DNA from 2 places in the Muricoprocola aceti genome. Region 2 is predicted to be linked to the other one. Evidence: riboswitches for the same ligand, from Rfam matches in the RefSeq annotation. Region 2 holds a riboswitch; the other holds the start of a gene.
What was found. Region 2 has a riboswitch for cobalamin ahead of OCV47_RS11120 (MATE family efflux transporter). Riboswitches for the same ligand answer to the same signal wherever they lie in the genome.
Positions count from the first base shown of each region.

Region 1: it holds a riboswitch for cobalamin, as region 2 does, so the genes downstream of both, OCV47_RS12085 (hypothetical protein) here and OCV47_RS11120 (MATE family efflux transporter) in region 2, are expected to answer to the same signal.

Region 1 covers NZ_JAOQKE010000017.1:57,587-63,082, reverse strand. The annotation lists gene nikB (nickel ABC transporter permease) at 1-257, opposite strand, end outside; gene OCV47_RS12090 (ABC transporter substrate-binding protein) at 275-1,834, opposite strand; gene OCV47_RS12085 (hypothetical protein) at 1,979-2,236, opposite strand; cobalamin riboswitch at 2,409-2,591, opposite strand; gene OCV47_RS12080 (glycerophosphodiester phosphodiesterase family protein) at 2,838-3,863, opposite strand; gene OCV47_RS12075 (biotin transporter BioY) at 4,024-4,569, opposite strand; gene OCV47_RS12070 (glucose PTS transporter subunit IIA) at 4,711-5,496, opposite strand, start outside.
Region 2 covers NZ_JAOQKE010000015.1:2,148-7,291, reverse strand. The annotation lists gene OCV47_RS11130 (IS110 family RNA-guided transposase) at 111-1,400, shown strand; gene OCV47_RS11125 (leucine-rich repeat domain-containing protein) at 1,755-2,243, shown strand; cobalamin riboswitch at 3,125-3,313, shown strand; gene OCV47_RS11120 (MATE family efflux transporter) at 3,477-4,817, shown strand; cobalamin riboswitch at 4,884-5,103, shown strand.

The DNA.
Region 1 (5,496 bases), on a different contig from region 2:
TTTCCAAAATCTCCCTTCAGGCAATTCCCAAGCCATCTGGTATACTGCTGCAAAAATGGATCATTTAATCCCATTTCCTCTCTTGTCTCCTGAATCATCTCTTCTGATGGCATCACACCGGTTGCCGTATACATGTTACGCACAGGATCACCCGGTGACATAAACGTCAGTGCAAATGTGATAAAACTGATTCCCAGTAATACAACGACAATCTGCAAAAGACGTTTTGCTATTTGTTTTTTGCTCAAAACGAACACTCCTTTTTGCTTTACTCTTATTCAGCCGGTACAATTTCAGTAGACAGCCAGTAGTAATCTGCTGTGTGGATATGTGCAGATCCGACTTTTGCATTATTGTAAATCATAGATGAGTTATAGTATCCGTCAATCAGAACTGCGGCATCATCGATCAGAATCTGCTGCATCTGGAAGATGATATCTTTTCTCTTTTCCGGATCCATTTCGCTTTGTAATTCCTTATATAATTCATCATATTCCGGATTTGAATATGCGCAGTAAGAGGTATCCGTCGCCCAGTTTGCCATAAAGGCCAGAGGATCTCCTGTACCAACTGTCATCCAGTTATTATTATTGAGATCATAATCCAGAGCTGCCAGTTTGCTCCACTGATCATCAGAGCTGCCGTATTCCGGAACCACACCGATACCAATTTCTGCCAGATACTGTGCATTAGCATCTGAGAAATCATTCAGCAGACGGTTTTCGTAAGAAATATATCTCAGATTGATGTTCTGACCATCCAGTTCACGGATTCCGTCTCCGTCTGTATCCACAATTCCTGCTTCATCCAGAATCTGTTTTGCCTTTTCCGGATCATAGGTATATGGATTTTCCAGTTCATCATAACCATAGTTCAGTGTAGATGGCAGAACTGAGAAACCTGGAGTATAAAGTCCGCCAATTGTCTTTGAGTTACAAATTGTATCATCGTCAATTGCCATCAGTATCGCCTGACGCAGTGTTTTGTTGCCCAGCACTCCGTTAAAGTTCATCCATGAAAATCCGCAGCGCACACCAGATGCAATATCTACTGTATACGCATCGCTTTCCTGAAAGCTCTGAATATCTGCTACGTTCGTAATATTTTCTACCAGGTCTACCTGTCCACTCTGAAGTGCCATTGCCTTTGCGGAGTTGTCTCCCATAAACATCAGATTTACTTTGTCATAAGGTACATCTTCACGATAATATTCATTGGCAGCCAGTTCATATCCAACACCAACACCATTAAACTTTTCGATTTTGTAAGGACCGGTACCGATAATTCCATTATCGAAGTTCTCGATATGCTCTACGTCTGTGATACCCATCGTCGGATGACAGAGCTGCCCCATCAGATTCGCATATGGTTTACTTGTTTTAATGAAAATAGTATTTGCTTCATCATCAGCTGTTACTTCTGCTTCAAATTCCAGATATTTTTCTGGTTTTGCTGATCCGGATGGTCCTACTTCTTTCATATGATCAAAGTATGCTTTCACTTTGGATGGAGTCAGATCACAGCCGTCAGAAAACTTGATACCATCTTTCAGCTTAATCGTCCACTCTGTATGTTCATCATTTACTTCGTAACTTTCTGCCAGCCATGGTGTTACTTCCATATTGTCATCAAATTTGAACAGGGCTTCCGCAATTCCGTATCTCATGGCATTCCATCCAGCATTTTCATCCATGGCACTATTTACTACACCATCTGTATACATGGCACATCCAAAGTTCAATACCTTATCTTCTGCATTTGCGGTAATTCCCATAGACAGCAGTGCTGCGGTTGCTGCTGCAATCATCATGGCTTCTCTTTTTTTGTTTTTCATTTTCTTTCTCCTTATCCTTATCTTTTTGTTGCATTATTATGATGATATCGGTGTTTTCACATCTCTATCTTTTCATACTAATTCTAATTCATATGGAACTGCATTTATCTATTTCATAATTTTTCTGTAAACGCTTTAAATGAGTCAAAGTCTGCTGATGGTTCCTGAACCCCGGACATAGTACGTCCCATATTCTTCACAAACCGGAAGTACCTGTTCCAGATCAGTAGAAAGAAAAGAGATAATCCCTTTCACTCCCTTTTCATGCAATTCTTCTATAAATGTAATTTCATCTTCTGCACTGAGGATTCCTGTTGAATAGATAAAATCTACAAGAAACGTGATATCAATATAGTTTTCCAGATAATTTTGAAATGCTCTTACTTCTGCTTCGTTAACCATTTTTTCATATCATACTGCCCTCATATTACAAAATATTTCCACTTTTTCTTCCCGACGCGTAATAAAAATGCAATATCATATGAATTGAATGAAATAAAAAAGCACCCTTTTATTGCTTTTAGGGTGCGCTGTAAAACATACTATATTGTTCTCTTATACACCGTAAGAAGTAACCAATTCCCTAATGTATGCAGGTCTCCTGACTTGAGTTCTGCATCTGTTATCGTCTTCCCACAATTTCTGCAGTGACATTATGATAACCGACTCCCTCTTACAGTGGCGGGACCGTACCGGACTTACACCGGTTTCCCTTTTCATCTTGCTTTCGGCAAGAACATACATCAAATATCTAATTATTTTTAATATAATGGTTCATGAAACAACTGTCAATAGTATTTATAAAAAATGTCTTCTCTTTATAACAGTTTCGCCTTCTGACTGAACCATCACTTCCATCAGTTCGTTATAAAGGTCCTTGCCATAATGTCCGCCCATTCTGGTTCCTCCTCCGTAGTTTGCTGAAAAAAACATACTACAGAACCGTATTTTTTGCGAATAGCGCGAAAAAAGGCTTCGTCAAAATGATGGTGGGAATCCTTTTTTAAAAACCGTTTCCAATTGCCGACATACAATATGCATCCAGCCCTTTCCAGGTTTTCTCACTGTTGATATTTCTAACTGATACTCCTATTCCTTTTTGTTTGCATGATTCCAATATTTTGGCACTCACTTTTGCCCTTTTTATGCACAAAAATACGCGGTTTTTTCCACTTTTCAGTTTCTCTGCCTTTTGAACCATGGCTTCCACTGACTCTGATTTAGGAATATAGCCGATTTCTGCGACTGGATCCATTTCTTTCACCCATTTCAGATATTGAAAGTTAAAAGAGATCCACACTACACGATTCTGCAATCCTGACTCCTGCACCATTTTATAAACCTTGCGAAACTTTGCTTTTGTCAACCCGCTTCCATTCTTCAGTTCCAGATACGGTATCACATCCTTCTGTACACAATATCTCAACACTTCTTGTAAGCTTGGTATCTTTTCCCCTGCATACTTTGATGACTTCCATGATCCGGCATCCAGTTTCCGAAGCTGTGCATAGGTATATTTATCTGCTCTCCCATGCCCATTTGAAGTACGATCTACCCGCGCATCATGCAAAATCACCGGTACATTATCTTTCGTAAATTGAATATCACATTCAATATACTGATATCCTTTATCTGCTGCCAGTAAAAATGATGCCATAGTATTTTCTGGTGCCCTGAAACTGTATCCCCTGTGTGCTACCCGGTATGTCTGTTTCTCTTCCGTTTTCTTTTGTCCGACTACACGTATCAGACAGCTATATGTTTTTTTGTTCTTGCCCGTGCAGGTAATCCATGCTGTTCCACAGCTGTTTGTATTTATTTTTCCATTCTGCACCGTTGCAACCGCCGGGTTTGATGTTTTCCACTGTATGGCTCTGTCCCCCTTTAATCTCAATCTGACAGACTTTCCCATCTGCAGCAGATACTGTCTGGACGACAATTCTGGCTTCTTTGCTGCCATACAGTCCTTCGATCCGGCACACAGCAACATCAACAGCAATAACAATAGCATTCTTCTTCCCTGTTTCATTTTTCCCCCTTATCTGGCAGCTTCCTGCCTGCTGTATTATCAGCTGCTTTCTCCCTTTCCACAGCATATTTTTTTAATCATAACATAAAAACAGAGCAGTGCAAGTATAAATCTATACTTTTTACTGCTCTGTATTATCATTCTATATCATTTCAACCACTCAGACCATCTGTGCTCCTGCACTGGTCAGTGCCTTGCGTACTGCTTTTGCTACTGCATAAGCTGCTGCCAGAGATACCAGATCCTTTACCAGATATGGTGCGGAGCCTGTCAGGAATGCACCCCATGCATTCAGTCCGGTTACAATGCTCAGCTGGATCACTCCAAGGATATGACAGCAGGCCAGACCTGCTACGGACAATCCGATCAGTGCCGGCATAGATCTTTTCTCATATCCAAGACCACACAATGCAACCATTGGAAGGAAGCCCCAGATATAACCGCCAGCCGGGCTAACTGTGAATCCTAATCCACCGGAAAATCCCGCAAATACCGGAACTCCCACAGCACCAAGTAGAATATAAACAACTGTCGATGCCAGTCCATACCGCCATCCCAGAATATATCCTGCCAACGCCATAGCAAAGGTCTGCATGGTTACCGGTACACCCGATGGAAGGGGAAACTGAATCTGAGACATGACTGCCATCACTGCAGCCAACATGCCTGTCATTACCACTTTCTGAATAGAACTCTGTGTTTTCATTTTTTCATTACTCCTCGCTCTTGTATTGTTAACTTTTCATATAACTCAGTTGACAATATTATAGGTGTAATGTTTTTATTTGTCAACCATTTTTCTTTTCCAGTTGACATACTCTGGTTACAAAAAGCAGAAATCATCATTCTAATCTCTGCTTTTTATACTCATGACCGGTTCTCCCAGCCTGATTTCTTCTTTATCTGTTATCTTAATCTCCGGGAACTCTCTGCTGTTCGTCACAAATACTGCGGTAATCGGATCATAGCCTTTTTCCTTCAGAAGCTTCAGATCGATTCGAATCAGTTCCTGTCCTCTTTTTACCTGTTCTCCCTCTGCCACACGAAGCTGAAATCCTTTTCCTTCCAGTTCTATCGTATCGATACCCACATGAATCAGTATTTTTTCGCCATTTGTTCCTTTTATGGCTATGGCATGTCCTGTCTGAGCAGTCATAATAATCATTCCGTCAAATGGTGCCACAATCTTTCCCTTAGAAGGTAAAATTCCGATTCCTTTTCCCACAAGTCCCTGTGAAAATGTCTCATCCGGTATCTTCTCCTGTGGAATGATCTTCCCTTCTGCCGGTGCTCCCACGTTGCTTGTTCCATCCGTATTCTCATCCTGTTCCTTCCAGAATATTCCGGTAAGGATGAAAGAAATGCCTCCGGCAACTATCAGCATCAGTATATACTGCTTCGTACAGTCCAGTGTGATCAGCATGGCCAGCAGTCCGGTCACTCCATAAGAAGATCCATATACTCCAAGCATACTTCCCGTGGCTGCGCCAAAAGCTGCTCCAATCATTCCACATATCAGTGGCCGGATAAATCTTAAATTGATTCCAAAAATAGCAGGCTCTGTAATCCCCAGTGCTGCTGATATACTGGCCGGAAGCGCCACTGCTTTTACTTTTCTGCTTCTGGTTTTGAA
Region 2 (5,144 bases):
TATAAGGAATTCCGAGAAAGAAGGTTGAGAAAAAAATACCTCAGAGTAAAATAAGATTACTGACTTTGCACGGTTAGTAAAAAATCTTATTAAACAGTGAGGTACTTGAAATGAATTATAACACACAGAACGCAAAAATTGCATCTATTACGGAAAAAACTTTAATCATTGGTATTGATGTGGGAAGTGAAACCCATTATGCAAGGGCTTTTAGCTGGCGCAATTATGAGTACTCAAAGAAGCCGTTTGCTTTCAGTAACGATGAAGCTGGATTTGCAGCATTCAAAGAATGGATGGACGATATAGTAGAGAAACATGGAATGGAAGTTATTATTCCAGGAATGGAGCCAACAGGTCACTATTGGCTGAACCTTGGAGCGTACCTGCAGGAACAGGGAATGAAGCCGGTACATGTGAATCCGCATCATGTCAAGAAATCCAAAGAGCTGGATGACAATAATCCAAGTAAAAATGACCGTAAAGATCCAAAAACAATTGCAGGTCTGGTAAATGAAGGAAGATTCTCATATCCATATATTCCAACCGGGATCTATGCAGAAATCAGAAATCTGTCTAACCTTCGAATTCAGACACAGGAAGAGATCACAAGGATCAAAAACAGGATGGCCCGCTGGTTCAGCATTTATTTTCCGGAGATCAAAGACGTTTACAGGAATCCGGATGCAGTAAGCGGACTGATGGTAATCAAACAGGCATCGCTGCCCTGTGATATCAGGGAACTTGGAGTGGAAGGTGTAAACAAGATATGGAGAGATGCAAGGCTGAAAGGCGCTGGGATTAAGAGGGCAACGACCCTGGTAACAGCAGCGGAGCACAGCATCGGAAATACGGAAGCACCAAGAAGTGTCAGAAAAGAGATCCGAAACCTGTTGGAAGATTACGAAGGATATAAGAAACGGATGGATGAACTTATGGAAGAAATAGAGAAAACGCTTTCTGAGATTCCCTATATAGATAAGCTGATGGAGATCAATGGGATAGGGATAAAGACAGTGAGCTGCTTTATTGCAGAAGTAGGAGACATTGGACGTTTTGATAATCCGAAACAAGTGCAGAAGCTTGCCGGTTATGCGATTGTTGCGGACAGCTCTGGGAAACATAACGGAGAAAGCCGGATCAGTCACAGAGGAAGAAAGCGTTCGAGATATGCATTATATGAATCTGCGATATCCGTGATCGGAAAAAACAAAGAGTTTAAAGAAATCCATAGTTATTACCGGACAAGGGAGAAAAATCCACTGAAAAAGATGCAGTCAGTGATAGCGGTGGCATGTAAGCTGATCCGGATATTTTATACGATACTAACCAAAGGTGTGGATTATGATGGTCAGAAGATGCTGAATGACATCGTAAGACCAGAAATACAGCCAGCAGCATAAAGAGAAAGAAACAGTGTATCATGGCCGGTCTGAGCCCTTCAGAGAGGGAACTGGAAGGCTGAGACCAGCCATGATAGCTGGAATTAAGAAGTAAATGGAATGTAACAGGAAAGCGTCCACCAGAAGGTGCTGTTACAGGAAAGAAGTCAGTAATACAACAAACAAAGAATGAGCCAGTAGTCGGCAGGAATATATTCCAGAGGGCATGACCCTGTAAAGGAGCTGAGCTGACACCCTGGTTATGGACAGGCGGGACGAGAGAAGTTAGGACTCGGCATAGACTGATGATCCTGGTAGACATGGGAGGTTCGCTGCCGTAGATGGATGGGTACACACAAGGCCATGTAAAATGAAATAAGAAGACGTTTTACTTCGTGCACCCAAAATTCACTATTTTCGTACCAGATACAGAGAAATAAAGTTACGGGAATTTCTACAAATGCGTTTAAGAATAATACAGTACTTAAAACTGTTGCCATTGGAAAGAACGTAACCGTAATAGGAGCAAATGCATTCTATGGATGCAAAAAATTGAGTAAAGTAAGCGGTGGAAATAGTATTGTGAAGATTGGAGGCAGAGCATTTGCTAACTGTGTAAGCTTGAACGGTATTACAATTGCTGGCACAGTCAAAAGTATTGGAAAGCAGGCATTCTATAATTGTAAAAAACTTAGAACCATTACCTTTAAGACAAGCGCATTGTCCAGCAAGACCATTGGTACAAAAGCTTTTACAGGAACATATTTAAAACCGACGGTCAGAGTTCCGGCGAAAAAGTTGAATGCGTATAAGAAGCTTTTAAAATCAAAAGGAATGAGTGGAAAGGCAATTTATAAGAAATAAAAAGCAGGTGGCTGGCAATACCAGCTGCTTGTAATGAGAAAAAAGATTTTGACATATTTGATTTATCGTGTTAGTATGATTATAGAAAGAGTGCTACCGATAGACGGTTAGTCCGATAAATAGTTTGGCAAAAATTGCCGCCTAGTTTAGCAGACCGGGGCGGCTATTTTTGTGTCTTGTTAATATCCTTACCAAAGGTATATCCTATTCCAAAGCAGGTTAAGCCGAAGCTTATGACTGCAATGAGGTCAACAATACTCATATGGCTTAGCCCTCCTTTCGAGAGATTTCCACCAGAAAGCTCTGGGGATTTCTATGTAATCGGAGGGTCACAGTTCTTCGTTTCACTTCGGTCGTTGCAAAACGAGTGCCACTGGCACTCTGCAACCCTCCGTTGAAGGACTAACCGCCTACCGTTTTTTGGTAGCACCCATGCAATGATTATATCAATGGATTCATAGGGCTGCAAGACCTTGTTTCATTTTTTAAGAAAATGGTTGCTTTATAAAACTGGCTACATTTTGGCTACAAAATTTCTCAGAATTACCAATATCCTACATAAAATAATAAATTAAAAACAATAAAGCCACAGAAAGCAGCCGTTTATCATCAGATATAACAATCTCAAAGTCCGTGAAGGTGGACGTACTGTAGGTTCAGGCCGTGTTGCTTCTATCATCGAATAATTAAATATTCATTGATTTTACAGGGCTTCTCGAGAAATCGGGAAGCTCTTTTTTCGTTATAAGATTGCAAATTTTTTTGATACTAAAATTGTTTATTGTAAAATAGAATTCCCATTTAATTGTTGAATTATTGAAAAAGATCGGAAGAAGTTGCGTTGACAGTTGGACAGTAATGTGCTATTATAAGCAATAAAAATAACGATGCAGCCATCAGGTGCTCTCCGACAGGAGAGTCTGGAAGCCGGGTGTAAGTCCCGCACGGTGCCGCCGCTGTAAGCAGGGAGATTTTTTCGTAGATCCACTGAAGATGAGATTCGTCTTTGGGAAGGAGAAAAAGATCGCAAATCTGTAAGTCAGAAGACAGGCCTGATTGGTTATTGAGATACTTCCTGCGGGTCACAGGAACCTTGTGCAAATCGGTATGGTAATTCTGATTACTATGCTTATTTTTGATACAAAAGGTCTGTTCCTTGCGGGATAGACCTTTTTATTAATTATTGTTGTTGAGATACAGAATGTTCGGAAAAAGAAATGGAAAAAAACAACGATGAAGAAGGATCTGACAGAAGGAAAAGTATGGTTTGTACTGACCATGTTTGTGTTGCCGATCATAGCCGGCAGCATCATTCAGCAGATGTATACGACGGTAGATTCGATTATTGTTGGAAGATTTGTGGGAAAGACTGGACTTGCGGCGATTAATTCGGTCGCTACTTTATTTAAATTCCCGCTTAATTTTATGGGAGGTCTTTCCGGCGGTATGACCGTTATCATTTCCAGATATTATGGTTCTAAAAATAAGGATGAACTTGGCAAGTCTGTTCGTACTGCACTGACGATGTCCATTGTGATGGGTATTGTATTCTCTGTGATCGGTGTATCTCTGGCACCGTGGATGTTGACACTTATGAAAGTACCGGGAGATATTTTTGCACTGACTTTATCTTATGTACGAGTTTATTTTGCAGGCATTTTTGCTACCGTTATGTATAACAATGCAGCAGGTATTCTGCGTGCCTATGGAGATTCTGCAACCCCTTTATACATCCTGATTGTGTGTGGTCTGTTTAATGTGGCAGCCGATTATCTCTTTGTTGGTGTATTTGGCTGGAGTGTTGCCGGAGCGGCATATGCTACCATTATGTCACAGGTTATCAGTGCGATCATTGCGTTGTATGTGATCGAGAGGATTTCCAAAGAAGAAAAGCAGAAAATCTTCCTCTATCCGGAATTCTCTTTTGCCCACGCAGGAAGTATGGTAACGCTTGGTATTCCTTTAGGTATCAAGTCGATTCTTTTCCCGATAGCCAATTCTATTGTAGCTTCTGCGGTCAATGGCAGAGGCACGGATGTCATTGCTGCCTGGGGAGTATGTGGAACTCTGGATCTGCTGATCTGGCTGATTGCCGACTCTATGGGATCTGCTCAGTCTACTTTTGTGGCTCAGAATCTGGGCGCAAATCAGCATAAGAGAGCATACAAGGGTACTTTTATAGGTGTTGCATTGACGGTAGTTCCGGTTGCTTTAGTAAGCATAGGGCTTTTCTTTGCAGCAGGATCTTTTGGGTATCTCTTTGTACCGGATTCTGATGCACCGGCAGTTATTCCGTTGGTGATCGAATATATGCGTCTGATGGCGCCATTCTATGTGTTTTATGGTTTATATGCAGCATTCAGTGGAGCAATCTGCGGTGCCGGTCAGACACTGATCCCAACTGTGCTGACACTTACCTTTACTTGTGTGCTTCGTGTGCTTGCAATTTTCTTTGTATTACCTCACTTCGAAAGCATGGAATGTATTATCTGGATCTACATTACATCCTGGATCGTAACGGGCGTGGTATTTACTGTTATGTTCCAGTTCCTGTATCATAAATGGAATAAATAAAATGCACTTTTACACGTTAGTGTATTGACAAACTAAAGCATAAGTGTTAGCTATTTAACTAATAGAAATAAATATCAGAATTGCAGTGTCGGCTTTGAGCGTTTAGCCTTAGCCGGAGAATAGAGAATTGTGTTAGAACCACAAACGGTACCGCCGCCGTAAGCACAGATGAACCATTCACGGTGAAAGCCAGTCATTGGGGAAACCTGAGAAGGCAGATTGGTTCGAAGAAATGAGTTTTCGGAAATGTGCGAGTCAGAAGAACTGCTGCATGGGAGAGAGTTTGACAGGCGAGTAATTTGTTAGACGTTTTTGCTATGAAAAAAG